2 regions of the Lipingzhangella rawalii genome follow, and region 2 is predicted to be linked to the other one. Evidence: predicted binding sites of a transcription regulator. Region 2 holds the regulator's gene; the other holds the start of a gene.

Region 1 (7,397 bases), on a different contig from region 2:
TAGCCGTCCAGCGACACCAGCTCCATCCGGTCCAGCAGGGGGTCCGGAATCGACTCGACCACGTTGGCGGTGGCGAGGAACACCACGTCGGAAAGGTCGAGGTCCACCTCGAGATAGTGGTCCCGGAACGTGTGGTTCTGGGCTGGGTCGAGCACCTCGAGCAGCGCTGCGGTGGGGTCGCCACGGAAGTCGGATCCCACCTTGTCGACCTCGTCCAGCAGCACCACCGGGTTCATGGTGCCGGCTTCCTTGATCGCGCGGACGATACGGCCCGGCTGTGCGCCGACGTAGGTACGCCGGTGCCCGCGGATCTCGGCCTCGTCCCGCACACCACCCAGGGCGACGCGGGTGAAGCTGCGCCCCATGGATCGGGCCACCGACTCACCGAGCGAGGTCTTACCGACCCCGGGTGGACCGACCAGTGCCAGCACGGCCCCGCTTCGGCGGCCGCCAACCACACCGAGTCCGCGCTCCTCCCGACGCTTGCGCACCGCCAGATACTCCACGATGCGTTCCTTGACGTCCTCGAGCCCCGCATGATCGGCGTCGAGCACGCCACGGGCCGCAGTGACGTCGTAGGCGTCAACGGTGCGCTCCTGCCAGGGCATGGCCAGGATGGTGTCCAGCCAGGTGCGGATCCAGCCGGATTCGGGGGAGGAATCCCCGGCACGTTCCAGCTTGTCCACCTCGGCCAGGGCGGCTTCGCGTACGTGTTCGGGAAGGTCGGCGGATTCGACCTTGTCCCGGTAGTCGTCCTCCTCAGAGCCCGGCTTACCGTTGAGCTCGTTGAGCTCGGACCGGATGGCCTCCAGCTGACGGCGCAGCAGAAACTCTCGCTGCTGCTTGTCCACGCCCTCCTGGACGTCGTTGTTGATCTTCTCGGTGACGTCCAGCTCGGTGAGATACGCACGAGTCCACTCGATGAGCCGGGTCAGCCGCTCGGCGACATCGAAGGTTTCCAGCAGCTGCAACTTCTGGTCCCGGTTGAGGAACGGCGAGTACCCACCGCTGTCGGCCAGCGCACCGGGATCGTCCAGCTTCTGCACCGAGTCCAGGACCTGCCAGGCGTTGCGCTTCTGGAGATAGGTCACGAGTAGACCCTTGTACTCCCGCGCCAGTTCCTGCACCCGGCCCGGGTAGCCGTTCTCCGGCGGCTGCGTGTCGTCGACGGTGACATGAACCCACAGCGCCGCTCCGGGACCGGTCGTGCCGCTACCAACGGTGGCGCGGGACACGCCCCGCAGCACCGCCGCCGGCTCTCCATCCGGAGTGCGCCCCACCTGCTCGACCGTGGCGACCGTCCCCACTGCGGCGTAGGTTCCGTCCACGCGCGGAACGATCAGGACCCGCGGCTTGCTGGACGAGCGCACTCCGGGCGTGTCTTCGGCTCGTTCCTCCACCGCCTGGGCGGCGTCCACGGCGGATCGCACCTCGGAATCGGAGATGTCGACCGGCACGACCATGCCGGGCAGGACCACGTCATCGTCCAGAGGGAGAACGGGCAGCGTCACTCCGGTCTGCGTGTCACTCATGCATCCTCCTTATTGAGTCCACTTAACTCAATAAAGACGAGTCTGGTTTTATTCCCCCCCTGGGTGTTCGCTGTGGGCGATCGGGAGGTGCGGCCCGGTCGCCCACCGATGTTTCACCCAATCGGGCTGCGTTCGCCGGCAGGGCTGCGTTCGCCGGCGGGATCGAACTGGCTGTGGTACAGCTCGCCGTAGCGTCCCCCCGCAGCCAGGAGCTCGGCATGGGTTCCCCGTTCGACCACGTGTCCGTTCTCCAGGACCAGGATCTGGTCGGCGGCCTGGATCGTGGACAGGCGATGCGCGATTACGACGGCGGTCCGGCCCTGGAGGGCCTCGGCCAACGCCTCCTGCACGGCCGCCTCGGAGGTGGAGTCCAGGTGCGCGGTGGCCTCGTCGAGGATCACCACCTGTGGGCGGGCCAGCAGCACCCGGGCGATGGTCAACCGCTGGCGCTCGCCCCCGGACAGGCGATATCCACGGTCCCCGACGAGGGTGTCCAAGCCGTCCGGCAACCGGGAGACCAGGTCGTCCAGGCGAGCACGCCGCAGCACCTCCCACAGCTCGTCCTCACCGGCTTCCGGTCGGGCCAACAGCAGATTCGCGCGTACCGTGTCGTGAAAGAGGTGGCCGTCCTGGGTCACCATGCCCACGGTGTCCCGGATCGCGGACATCGACAGCTCGCGGACATCCACACCACCCAGGCGGACCGCACCCCCGTCCACGTCGTACAACCGCGGGATCAGCTGAGCGATGGTGGACTTGCCGGCCCCGGAGGAACCGACCAGCGCGACCATCTGTCCGGGCTCGGCCGTGAACGACACCCCGTGCAGCACCTGTTCTCCCCCGCGCGTGTCCAGATTCGCCACCTCCTCCAGTGACGCCAGGGACACCTGGTCGGCCGACGGGTAGGCAAAGTCCACCCGGTCCAGCTGTACCGAGACCGGCCCCGAGGGAACGGGCCGGGCATCCTCCCGCTCCTCGACCAGGGGCCGCAGATCCAGCACCTCGAACACCCGCGAGAAACTCACCATCGCACTCATCACCTCAACCCGAGCGCTGGCAAGCTCGGTCAGCGGGGCGTACAACCGGGTCAGCAGCAGGGCGAGGGACACCACGGCACCGGAGTTGATGTCTCCGGACAGCGCGTAGAACCCACCCAGGCCGTAGACCAGGGCCAGCGCGAGCGCCGACACCAGCGTCAGCGCCGTGTAGAAGATGTGCTGCACCATCGCCGTGCGCACACCGATGTCCCGAACCCGGCCGGCCCGTTGGGCGAACCGCGCCGATTCCTCCGTGGGACGGCCGAACAGCTTCACCAAGGTCGCCCCGCCTGCTGAGAACCGTTCGGTCATCTGAGTGCTCATCACGGCATTGTGATTGGCACCCTCGCGTTCCAACCGCGCCAGGCGCGTACCCATCCTGCGGGCGGGGATCACGAACAGCGGCAGCAGCACCAGGGTGATCAGTGTGATCTGCCAGGACAGCGTCAGCATGACCGCCAGGGTGAGCACGAGCGTCACCAGGTTGCTCACCACCCCGGACAGCACGTCAGCGAAAGCCCGTTGGGCACCGATCACGTCATTGTTCAGCCGGCTGACGAGGGCACCGGTGCGGGTCCGGGTGAAGAAGGCGACCGGCATGCGCTGCACGTGGTCGTAGACCGCGGTACGCAGGTCGAGAATCAGGCCCTCCCCGATCCGGGCGGACAGCCAGCGGTTCAACAGTCCGAATCCGGCCTCGGCCACAGCGATGAGGGCGATCACTCCGGCCAACAGCGCAATGTGGCGCATTGGCCCACCCGCCTCGATCGCGTTGACGACCCAGCCGGCCAGCACCGGGGTCGCCACCGCCAGAGCAGCCGTGAGCACGCTCAGCACCACGAACCATGCCAGCCTGCGATGGTGGGGCCGCGCGAAGTCCCAGATTCGACGCAGGATCACTCGGGAGAACGGCCGCCGATCCTCCTGCGCGTGCATCGCGTGGTACATGGTGGTCCACGCGGTCACTTCCATACTCAATGATCCACCGCCTGCCGGTCGGGATTGTGGGGGCATGACCGTGCGATCCCGACGCTAAAAGCTCAAGTATCAGTGAAGTCAATGAGCCGGTGGACGTACCGCACACCGCGGTACAACGTTTCGGCGCCGGTGCCGCCATCGGGTGCATGGCTAGGGCAACCATCCGCGGCCCGCCCGCATTTCCCCGGCCCGTCCGCGGCACCCAGCGTCAGTTCCCTTCCGCGCCCGTGGCATCGCAGCCCGCGGTCGTGGCTGGCCAGCACAAAACCCGACATTCACCCCGAACGTGGGGAGTCGCTGAGAAACACGAATTCGACGCACCGATACCTTGGAGCTGCGGGGATGTCCCGCCAGCCCGGCGTCGCCAACGGAGTGTGTACCGCACCCAGCCGCCGAGAACGCGACCGCCGCGGGCCATCGGACACATGAGATGGGAGATGCGTGAGCGCCGACCTGCTGAACTACGTTCTGCTCGGCAGCATGCTGGTCCTGCTGGCGGGAGTGCTCGCAGTTCGGCTGGCCACCCGGGCGGGGCTGCCGGCCCTACTGGCCTTCCTGGGGCTGGGCTTGGCGCTCGGCGAGGGCGGACTCGGCATCCGGTTCGACGACCCCGAACTCATGCAGGTGCTGGGCTTCACCGCCCTGGCGATCATCCTCGCCGAGGGGGGACTGTCCACCAAATGGAGTGATATCCGTCCCGCGCTGCCGTTCGCGCTGCTCCTGTCCACGGTCGGAGTCGGGGTCAGTGTCACGGTTACCGCCATCGTGGGCCACTACGCGCTCGGCCTGGACTGGCGTATCGCAATCCTCGTCGGTGCGGTCGTGTCATCCACGGACGCCGCCGCTGTGTTCTCGATCCTGCGATACCTGCCACTGCGGGCACGGGTCCGCTCTGCCTTGGAGGCCGAATCCGGGCTCAATGACCCCCCGGTGGTCATCCTGGTCACCCTCGTGGTGTCGGATATCTGGGCCCAGACCGGGATCCTGGCCGCGGCGGGCGAGGCGCTCTACCAGCTGATCGGTGGAGCGGTCCTCGGCATCATCGTCGGGATCACGGGGCAGTGGCTCCTCAACCGCAGTGCCCTGCCCACCTCGGGCCTCTACCCGGCCGCCACCTGTGGTCTGCCGCTGCTGGCCTTCGGCGGATCCGGGGTGCTCGGTGCCAGCGGCTTCCTGGCCGCCTACGTGTGTGGCCTCTGGCTGGGCAACGCGCCACTTCCGCACCGCAACGCCACTCTCGGTTTCGCAGAGGGGGTCGCCTGGCTGGCACAGATCGCCCTGTTCACCCTGCTCGGCATGCTGGCCAGCCCGTCCGAGCTGCCCGGGGCTCTGGTTCCAGCCCTGGTCATCGGCGCCGCATTGACACTGCTGGCCCGCCCCGCCTCGGTCATGGTCTCCGCGGTGAGCCTGCGGATGACCCACCTGCGCCTGCCCGGTCTCCGCGGCCGGCCCCCGTCCCGCATTCCGGTGTGTCGCCCCTGTTGGCGGGTCCCCCTTCGCGAGCAGGCGTTCCTGTCCTGGGCGGGACTGCGCGGTGCCGTTCCCATCGTGCTGGCCACCATTCCCCAGTCGGAGGATGTCGCGGGCGCGGCGGGGCTGTTCGACATCGTCTTCGTGCTCGTGGTGATCTTCACTCTGCTCCAGGGGCCAACGCTGCCCTGGATCGCACGACGGTTGGGTGTGTCGGACGAGGGCAGCACCCAGGAGGTCAATGTGGACTCGGCCCCGATTGAGGAACGCCAGGCCGATCTACTCACCGTGAACGTGAGCCGCCGCTGCGACCTGGCGGGACGCCGCGTCCAGGATCTGGGGCTGCCACCCGGGGCCCTGGTCACCCTGCTGGTGCGCGACGAGATATCCCACGTGCCCTCCGGGGAGACGGAGCTGGCCCCCGGGGACCGCATCATGGTCATCACCACGCACACCGTGCTGCCCCAGGTGGAGGAGCGTCTACGGGACCTCACCGACCCGGACAAGGAGCCCTGGCACTGAGCCTCGCGGCCAGCGGCAAGCAGCCCACCAGCCCCAGCCAGCCTTCCCTGTCGACCGGCCGAGGTCCCTCTACACTTCGCACCGCGGCTCAGGGACGCAGCAGCGCCACCAGCTGTTCGGTCAGGCCCTTGCTCGCCGCCTCCACCATCCCGAGCACGGTGGCGAAACCGTCGTCCCCCCCATAGTAGGGATCCGGAACCTCCGCATACGGCCCGGCGTCCGGCGCGAAGGACCGGAACATCGCCAGACGTTGGGCGTCCTCAGCCGTGGGCGCCCGTCTGCGCAGCTCGGCGTGGTTGTCGCCGTCCATCGCCAGAACCAGATCCCGGTGGGCGAACCACTCCGTCTCGAACCGGCGAGCCACATGCTCGGTGGGATAGCCGTACACCCGCAGGGTCGCCGCCGCACGCGGGTCCATCCCAGACCCGATATGCCAGCTGCCCGTACCGGCGCTGTCCACCACGACCGCATCCGTGAGACCAGCCCGGTCCACGTCAGCACGTAACACCTGCTCGGCCGTGGGCGAGCGACAGATGTTTCCCAGGCAGACCAGGCACACCCGGTACGGTCCAGACGAATCACGCGGCGGGGGCAGACTCATGTCGCCCACGTTAGCCCACCAGCATCCGGCCCGCTCCGGTCCACCCATCGGATCGGCTCGACGAACCGTTCAACCATTCGGCAGCCGCACAACTGTGACGAAGAAGTCGTCGATCTGGCGGACCACCGTGATGAACCGGTCGAAGTCCACGGGCTTGGGCACATACGCGTTGGCGTGCAGCTGGTAGCTGCGCAGAATGTCCTCTTCGGCCTCGGAGGTGGTCAGCACCACCACCGGAATGTGAGCCAGGGATTCGTCCTGTTTGATCTCGCTGAGCACCTCACGCCCGTCCTTTCCCGGCAGGTTGAGGTCCAACAGGATCAGGTTCGGACGCGGGGCATCGGAATAGGGCACCTCACGGTGCAGGAAACGCAGCGCCTCGGCACCGTCCGACACGACGTGCAGCCGGTTGCCCACCTTATAGTCCTCGAACGCCTCCCGGGTCATGAGCACGTCCCCGGGATCGTCCTCGACCAGCAGAACCTCGATGGGCTGCACCATCGTGACCTCACTCAGCTTCTGCACTGCCTCGCCCTCCCTGCCACTGCTCCCCCGCCAGCGGATGACCCTACCCGACGTGACCCGCCCGCACGTCGGCGTCCGGGTCGCTCGGCGGCCCCGCCTTCGGCAGAGACCAGCAGATCCGGGTTCCGGACACGTCCGGCATCGCCAACCACTCGGTGTCCACCCAGATCCGGCCACCGTGGAACTCCACGATCTTCTTGCACATCGACAGCCCGATCCCCGTACCCCCATACTTCTCCCGGGAGTGCAGGCGCTGGAACAGCACGAACACGCGATCGGCATACTCCGGGTCGATACCGATTCCATTGTCGGTGCACGAGAACACCCACTCCTCGGACCGCTCCGTCAGTCCAATGTGCACATTCGGGGGGTGCTGTCCCCGAAACTTGATGGCGTTGCCAACCAGGTTGAACAGCACCTGTGTCAACAGGGTACGGTCCCCCTCCACGGTTGGCAGCTGGTCGGCGGTGACTGTGGCATCGGTCTCTTCCCGAGCCGAGGTGAGACTCTGCAACGCGTCCCGGAAGGCCTCATTGAGATCCACCTCGGTGAAGTTGCGGCTCCGGCCCACCCGGGAGAAGGCCAGCAGATCGCTGATGAGCGTCTGCATCCGCTTCGCTCCCTCGACCGCGAAGTCGATGTAGGAGTCGGCACGTTCGTCCAGCTGCCCCCGATAGCGGCGCTGGAGCAGCTGGCAGAAGCTCGCCACCTTCCGCAGCGGCTCCTGTAGGT
Region 2 (7,397 bases):
GAACAGGTTGAATTCGAGGTCCCGGAGGTTGCTCTTGTAGTGCGTCATCGGCGCGCTCCGCAGATTCGTGGTCGCGTGGCCGCGTGGTCACACACGTCCCGTCTTGTACTGGTTGGTAACAAGCTTATGTTACTAGCCAGTAGCACCGCTATAGCCTGAGCGGACATGTGGTGGGAGGAACATCACATTGACGGCAGTGGGGTGTATCTGGATAGAGCTGCGCGGATGCGTGGGCCTCCGGTTCCTGCCGCCCGGCATGACCAGCACAGGCGTGCGCATTCCCGCCGCGGCGTACGTGCGGCGCGGCCCGGTTCCTCCGGTGCGATGCCGCGTACCGGCACAAGCGCGGGGCTTGGGACACGTCCCAAGCCCCGCGCCGGCTTCGTGCTGTTCGCGGCGACGCCGCCTACACCGCTGCGGGCTCGGCGCGCTTGGCCTGCACCGTCAACCGGTCGCTGGCGCTGTCCAGGTCCACCAGCACGGTGTCTCCGTCGCGCAGCTCACCGGAGAGCAGCTCCTTGGACAGTGGATCCCCGATCGCGCTCTGGACCAGACGCCGCAGTGGACGCGCCCCATAGACCGGGTCGTAGCCCGTCAACGCGAGCCACTCCCGAGCGGCCGGAGTGACCTCCAGGTCCAGGCGCCGCTCGGCCAGCCGGTTCGCCAGCCGTTGCACCTGGAGGTCCACGATCCTGGTCAGCTCGGTGGTGGACAGTGCGTCGAACATAATCACGTCATCCAGCCGGTTCAGGAACTCCGGCTTGAACGAGGCCCGCACGACCTCCATCACACGGTCCTTGCGGGCAGCATCGTCCATGCTCTGATCCACCAGGAACTGCGAACCCAGGTTGGAGGTGAGGATCAGCACCGTGTTGCGGAAGTCGACCTGTCGGCCCTGGCCGTCGGTCAACCGTCCGTCGTCCAACACCTGAAGCAGGGTGTCGAAGACCTCCGGATGCGCCTTCTCCACCTCGTCCAGCAGCACCACCGTGTACGGCCGACGCCGCACCGCCTCGGAGAGCTGCCCGCCCTCTTCGTAGCCCACGTACCCGGGTGGCGCACCCACCAGGCGGGACACCGAGTGCTTCTCCGAGTATTCGCTCATGTCGATCCGGACGATCGCCCGCTCGTCGTCGAACAGGAACTCCGCCAGGGTCTTGGCCAGCTCGGTCTTACCGACCCCGGTCGGTCCCAGGAACAGGAAAGACCCGGTGGGGCGGTCGGGGTCGGACACTCCGGCGCGGGCGCGACGTACCGCATCCGACACGGCCGTCACCGCACGGCTCTGCCCGATCAGCCGCGAACCGAGTTCCTCCTCCATGCGCAGCAGCTTGGAGGTCTCACCCTCCAACAGTCGGCCGACGGGGATGCCTGTCCACGACGAGACGACGTCCGCGACGTCGTCGGCCTCGACCTCTTCCTTGACCATCGTGGTCGGGGAGCTCTCCGCCTCCTTCTCCGCGGTGAGCGCCTCCTCCAGTTGCTGCTCCAGCTGGGGAATCTCCCCGTACATCAGTCGGGACGCCTCGGTGAAGTCGCCGTCTCGCTGGGCACGTTCGGCGCGGCTGCGGGCCTCGTCCAGCCGTTCCTTGAGGTCACCGACTCGGTTCAGGCTGGCCTTCTCCTCCTCCCACCGGGCGTTGAGCGCGTTGAGTTGCTCCTGCCGGTCGGCGAGGTCGGCCCGGAGGCGCTCCAGCCGCTGCTGGCTGGCCTCGTCGGACTCCTTGGCCAGCGCCATCTCCTCCATTTTGAGACGATCCACGGTGCGTTGCAGCTCGTCGATCTCCACGGGCCGGGAATCGATCTCCATCCGCAGCCGTGAGGCGGCCTCGTCGATCAGGTCGATCGCCTTGTCCGGCAGGAACCGCGCCGTGATGTAGCGGTCGGACAGGGTGGCGGCGGCAACCAGTGCCGAGTCGGCGATCTGTACCTTGTGATGGGCTTCGTAGCGTCCCTTGAGACCGCGCAGGATCGCGATGGTGTCCGTCGCGGAGGGCTCGCCCACCTGGACCTGTTGGAAACGGCGCTCCAGCGCGGCGTCCTTCTCGATGCGTTCGCGGTACTCGTCGAGGGTGGTGGCGCCCACCATGCGTAGCTCGCCTCGGGCCAGCATCGGCTTGAGCATGTTCCCGGCGTCCATCGAGCCTTCGGCGGATCCGGCACCCACCATGGTGTGCAGCTCGTCGATGAACGTGATGATCTGCCCGTCGCTCTCCTTGATCTCGTTGAGGACGGCCTTGAGGCGCTCCTCGAACTCGCCGCGGTACTTCGCGCCGGCCACCATCGCGGACAGGTCCAGGGCGATCAGGCGCTTATCCCGCAGCGACTCGGGTACGTCGCCGGCCACGATGCGTTGGGCGAGCCCCTCCACCACCGCGGTCTTTCCGACGCCCGGTTCTCCGATCAGTACCGGGTTGTTCTTGGTGCGGCGGCTGAGCACCTGGACGACCCGGCGGATTTCGGTGTCTCGACCGATCACGGGGTCCACCTGGCCCGAGCGTGCCCGCTCGGTGAGGTCCAGGCCGTACTTCTCCAGAGCCTGGTACGTCTCCTCGGGGTTTTCCGAGGTCACGCGGCCACTACCGCGCACCTGCTGGAAGGCTTCCAGCAGGGCCTCGGGGGTGGCGCCGGCGTCGGTCAGGATCCGGCCGACCTCGCCGCCGTCCGCGGCGATCCCGACCACCAAATGCTCGGTCGAGACGTACTCGTCTTCCAGCTGCTGGGCCCGCTGCCCGGCAGTGTTCAGCACCCGGATGAGCTGCCGGGAGCTTTGCGGGGCGCCGACCGTGCTTCCCTGGGCCTTCGGTAGGCCCGCGACCGCCTGCTCCACCTTGTGCTGTATCTCGTCCGGGGGCGCACCGACCGCCTTCAACAGTGGACGGGTGATGCCCTCCCCCTGGTCGAGAAGTGCGGCCATCAGATGCGCCGGCTCGACCTGCGGACTGCCGTCCGAGGTTGCACGCCGCACCGCACCGGACAGCGCCTCCTGGCTCTTCTGCGTGAACTTGTAGTCCATGGATTCCTGCCCCCGTCTGCCGTGTCTTACTGGTCCGGAGCGTTGTCAGGGGGTGGCGCGTTGCTGACGATGGTGACCCGGGCCTGCCGTAGGGGGAGGAGCTCCGCACCGGTGGGGGGATTGGGGCTCCCTCGGCGTGCCACCGCGCTGCGCGCGGCGGCGAGCTCGTTGTGCAGGTGGTACACGGTGTCCCGGAGCTCGGCCACCTCACGTTCGAGTTCCAGGATGCGCTTGATACCGGCCAGGTTGATCCCCATCTCCTGGGACAACCGTTGGACCTCGCGGAGCTGCTGGATGTCCCGCATCGAGTAGCGCCGCCCGCGACCACTGGCCCGGCCCGGGGACACCAGCCCCAGCCGGTCGTACTGGCGCAGGGTCTGCGGATGCAGCCCGGACAGCTCGGCGGCCACCGAGATCACGTAGACCGGTGTGTCATCGCCAAAAGTGGGGGAGGTCATGGCAGCTCAGGCCCCCTTCGCCCGCGCTTCGAGGTCTGCGCGTGGATTCTGGTCCGACGTTGCGGAACGGTAGGCCTCCAGGGCCTCCCGCGCCGCACTGTTCAGATTCTGCGGCACCGCCACCTCGACGGTGACGAGCAGGTCCCCGGTCGTCCCGTCCCGGCGCTGGGCACCCTTACCCCGAACACGCAGGGTGCGGCCGTTGGGGGTTCCGGGGGGGATCTTCACCGTCACCGGGAATCCGTCCAGGGTCGGCACCCGGATCTCCGAGCCGAGGGTTGCCTCGGGGAAGGTCACCGGGACGGTGATCGTCAGGTTGTCGCCCGATCGACCGAACACTTGATGCGGCTGCACGTGCACCACCACGTAGAGGTCTCCGGCCGGTCCCCCGCGTTCTCCCGGCGCTCCCTTACCTTTGATTCGGATTCGCTGCCCGTCGTGTACCCCCGCGGGGATGCGGGCCTGCACGGTGCGCGTGCTCTGCCCACGTCCACTCCCGTTGCACACGGGACAGGGGTCGTCCACCACGAGGCCACGCCCGCGGCACTGCGGGCAGGGCTCCGACATGGAGAAACCGCCGAGGTTGCGGCTCTTGTGGCCGGTCCCCTCACAGCTGGGACACACCCGGGGGGTGGTTCCCGTCTTCGCGCCGCTGCCCCGACAGGCGCTGCATGCGGCGTCGGCGGTGAGCCGGAAGGAGCGCGTAACCCCCCGTACGGCCTCCTCGAAGCTAAGCTTCGCCTCCGTCTCGACGTCGGCGCCGCGTCGTGCCTGGGTCGTTCCGGTGCGGCCACGGCCGCCGAACAGGCCCCCGAAGATGTCGCTGAGCCGCTCCCCACCGTGGGGACTCCCGGTTCCTGTGCCCTGGCCGAACAGGTCACCCAGGTCGAACCCACCGGCTCCGGTGCTCCCGCCCGGACGGTAGGAGCCACCGAACAGGGAACGCGCCTCGTCGTACTCCTTGCGCTTCTGCTCGTCGGACAGGACGTTGTACGCCTCGGAGATCTGCTTGAACTTCTCCTCGGCCGTGTCGTCCCCCTTGTTCGCGTCGGGGTGGTACTTGCGGGCGAGTTTGCGGTACGCCTGCTTGATTTCGTCCTGCGTGGCCGTCTTTGAGACTCCCAGGACCTGGTAGTAGTCGTTTTCGAGGTAGTCCTTGGTGCTCATCGACGTTTGCCTTCTCCCCGATCTTCGTGACCTGTCCGCACGGGCGCGTGCCCTGGGCCAACGCCCCGGGTCCAGGGGACCCGGGGCGTCTCGTTCACTCTCGTTCCCCCGCTTGGGGGTTCGAGGCGTCGGTGTCCGCGGTGGACGATTCCGGCCCCGACTCCGGTGTCGGAGTGGGCGGTTCCTCGTCCGCCACGTCCGTCGTGGCAGCTGTCTCCTCCGCGGCGGGCCCGGTGACGACCACCCGAGCCGGCCGGATCACCCGTTCCCCGATGCTGTAGCCCGGCTGGAACACCTCCAGCACGGTCTGTGTCGTGGCATCGGGCGAGGGCACCATGGTCAGGGCCTCGTGCACGTTGGGGTCGAACTCGTCGCCGGGCTGGGCGTACTTGGTCAACCCCATCTTGCTCGCGACCGACTCCAGTGCCTCACCCACGGACTTGAAGCCGCCGGTGAGCTCGTCGTGCTCCCGGGCTCGACCGATGTCGTCGAGCACGGGCAGCAGCTCCCCCATCAGCTGGGCGACGAGCTGTTCCCGCATAGACGCCCGGTCCCGCTCGACCCGTTTGCGGTAGTTGGCGTACTCCGCCTGGAGCCGTTGTAGGTCGGCGATGCGTTCCGCGAGCTGACGTGCGGTGTCATCACCAGCCTCGGCCGCCTCAGCGGTCGCGGCGTCGACAGCTGGCTCGGTGCCACCGTCGGTGTCGGCGGTGATATCGCCACTGGCCGCCGCGTCCCCGGCCGGGGGCTGCTCCTGCTGGGCAGACCCTCCCGGCTGGGAGCTGGCCGAGCCGTCCACCGGCACTCGCAACTCTCCCGTCTCTGGGTCGATGCGCCGCGTGTCGCGGATCACGGGCTCCTCGCGCTCGTTGTCCTGTTCCGGCAGCGCCATGACTTACGCCTCCCTCTCGTGCCTGCCGGACACTAGGCGTTCCCCCGGTTCGTGTTGTCGTCGTCGACGACCTCGGCATCCACCACGTCGTCGTCCTGGGCGGTTCCGGCGTCCGAGGCCGCTGCGTCGGCGGTGGCCCCGTCGGCTTGGCCCTGACCCTGGCCGTAGATGGCCGAACCGATCTTCTGGCTGGACAGCGCCACCTTCTCGCTCGCGGAGCGGATGGCCTCGATGTCCGTGCCTTCGAGTGCGTTCTTCAGTTCGCTGAGCGCCCCCTCGGTTTCGGACTTGACGTCCTCGGGGATCTGCTCCGCGTTGTCCTGGATGACCTTCTCGGTCTGGTGCACCAACGACTCGGCGTTGTTGCGGACCTCGGCCTCCTCGCGGCGCTTACGGTCCTCCTCGGCGTACTGTTCGGCCTCGCGGACCATCTTGTCGATCTCGTCCTTGTCCAGGGCGGATCCCCCGGTAATGGTGACCGACTGCTCCTTGCCGGTGCCCAGGTCCTTCGCGGTGACGTTGACAATGCCGTTGGCATCGATGTCGAACGTGACCTCGATCTGCGGGGTCCCGCGGGGTGCCGGCGGAATCCCGGACAGGTCGAAGACGCCGAGCTTCTTGTTGTACTGCGCGATTTCGCGCTCACCCTGGTACACCTGGATCTGCACCGAGGGCTGGTTGTCGTCGGCCGTGGTGAAGACCTCGGAGCGCTTGGTCGGGATGGTGGTGTTGCGCTCGATCAGCTTGGTGAACACCCCGCCCTTGGTCTCGATGCCCAGCGACAGCGGGGTGACGTCCAGAAGTAGGACGTCCTTGACCTCGCCCTTGAGGACACCGGCCTGGAGGGCGGCGCCGATCGCGACGACCTCGTCCGGGTTGACGCCCTTGTTCGGGTCCTTGCCGCCGGTCAGCTCCTTGACCAGATCCGCCACTGCGGGCATCCGGGTGGAGCCACCGACCAGCACGACATGGTTGATCTTGTCGACACTGATTCCCGCGTCCTTGATGACCTGGTGGAACGGCGTCTTCACCCGCTCCAGCAGGTCGCTGGTCAACCGCTGGAACTCCGCGCGGGAGAGCTTCTCCTCCAGGTGCAGCGGGCCCTCGGAGGATGCGGTGATGTAGGGCAGGTTGATGTGGGCCTCGCTCGAGCTGGACAGCTCGATCTTGGCCTTCTCCGCGGCCTCACGCAGGCGCTGGAGTGCCATCTTGTCCTTGGAGAGGTCGACGCCGTTGGAGTTCTTGAACCGCTCCACGAGCCAGTCGACCACGGCCTGGTCCCAGTCGTCCCCGCCGAGGTGGTTGTCACCGTTGGTGGCCTTCACCTCGACCACACCGTCGCCGACCTCCAGCAGGGAGACGTCGAAGGTTCCACCACCGAGGTCGAACACCAGGATGGTGTTCTCGTCCTCCTTCTCCAGGTGGTAGGCCAGAGCGGCCGAGGTCGGCTCGTTGATGATGCGTAGGACGTTCAGCCCCGCGATCTGGCCGGCCTCCTTCGTGGCCTGGCGCTGGGCGTCCGAGAAGTACGCGGGAACGGTGATCACCGCGTCGGTGACGTCCTCGCCCAGGTAGGCTTCGGCGTCCCGCTTGAGCTTCTGGAGTACGAACGCGCTGATCTGCTGCGGGTTGAACGACTTGTCATCGATCTCGGTGGACCAGTCGGTGCCCATGTGCCGCTTCACCGACCGAATGGTCCGCTCCACGTTGGTGACCGCCTGACGCTTGGCCACCTCCCCGACCAGGACCTCCCCGTTCTTCGCGAAGGCCACGACGGACGGCGTGGTCCGGGCGCCCTCAGCGTTAGCGATGACTGTGGGCTCGCCGCCCTCCAGGACCGAGACGACCGAGTTCGTCGTCCCCA

Evidence for each region. Region 2 encodes HspR, which represses chaperone genes until heat shock. Its sites were predicted from a motif close to ANTTGAGTCNNNNNGACTCAANT; they were not measured.
Region 1: lon (endopeptidase La) is a predicted target of HspR. The motif match lies at 1,543-1,565, and genes of this name have one in related genera.

What each region holds. Positions count from the first base shown of each region.
Region 1 is NZ_JAVLVT010000009.1:6,642-14,038, forward strand. Features, by position in the region: gene lon (endopeptidase La) at 1-1,532, opposite strand, end outside; gene RIF23_RS16705 (ABC transporter ATP-binding protein) at 1,646-3,541, opposite strand; gene RIF23_RS16710 (potassium/proton antiporter) at 3,989-5,539, shown strand; gene RIF23_RS16715 (low molecular weight protein-tyrosine-phosphatase) at 5,628-6,140, opposite strand; gene RIF23_RS16720 (response regulator) at 6,210-6,641, opposite strand; gene RIF23_RS16725 (sensor histidine kinase) at 6,709-7,397, opposite strand, start outside.
Region 2 is NZ_JAVLVT010000003.1:87,558-94,954, forward strand. Features, by position in the region: gene RIF23_RS07215 (acyl-CoA dehydrogenase) at 1-48, opposite strand, end outside; gene clpB (ATP-dependent chaperone ClpB) at 407-3,016, opposite strand; gene RIF23_RS07225 (heat shock protein transcriptional repressor HspR) at 3,043-3,474, opposite strand; gene dnaJ (molecular chaperone DnaJ) at 3,481-4,641, opposite strand; gene grpE (nucleotide exchange factor GrpE) at 4,736-5,533, opposite strand; gene dnaK (molecular chaperone DnaK) at 5,566-7,397, opposite strand, start outside.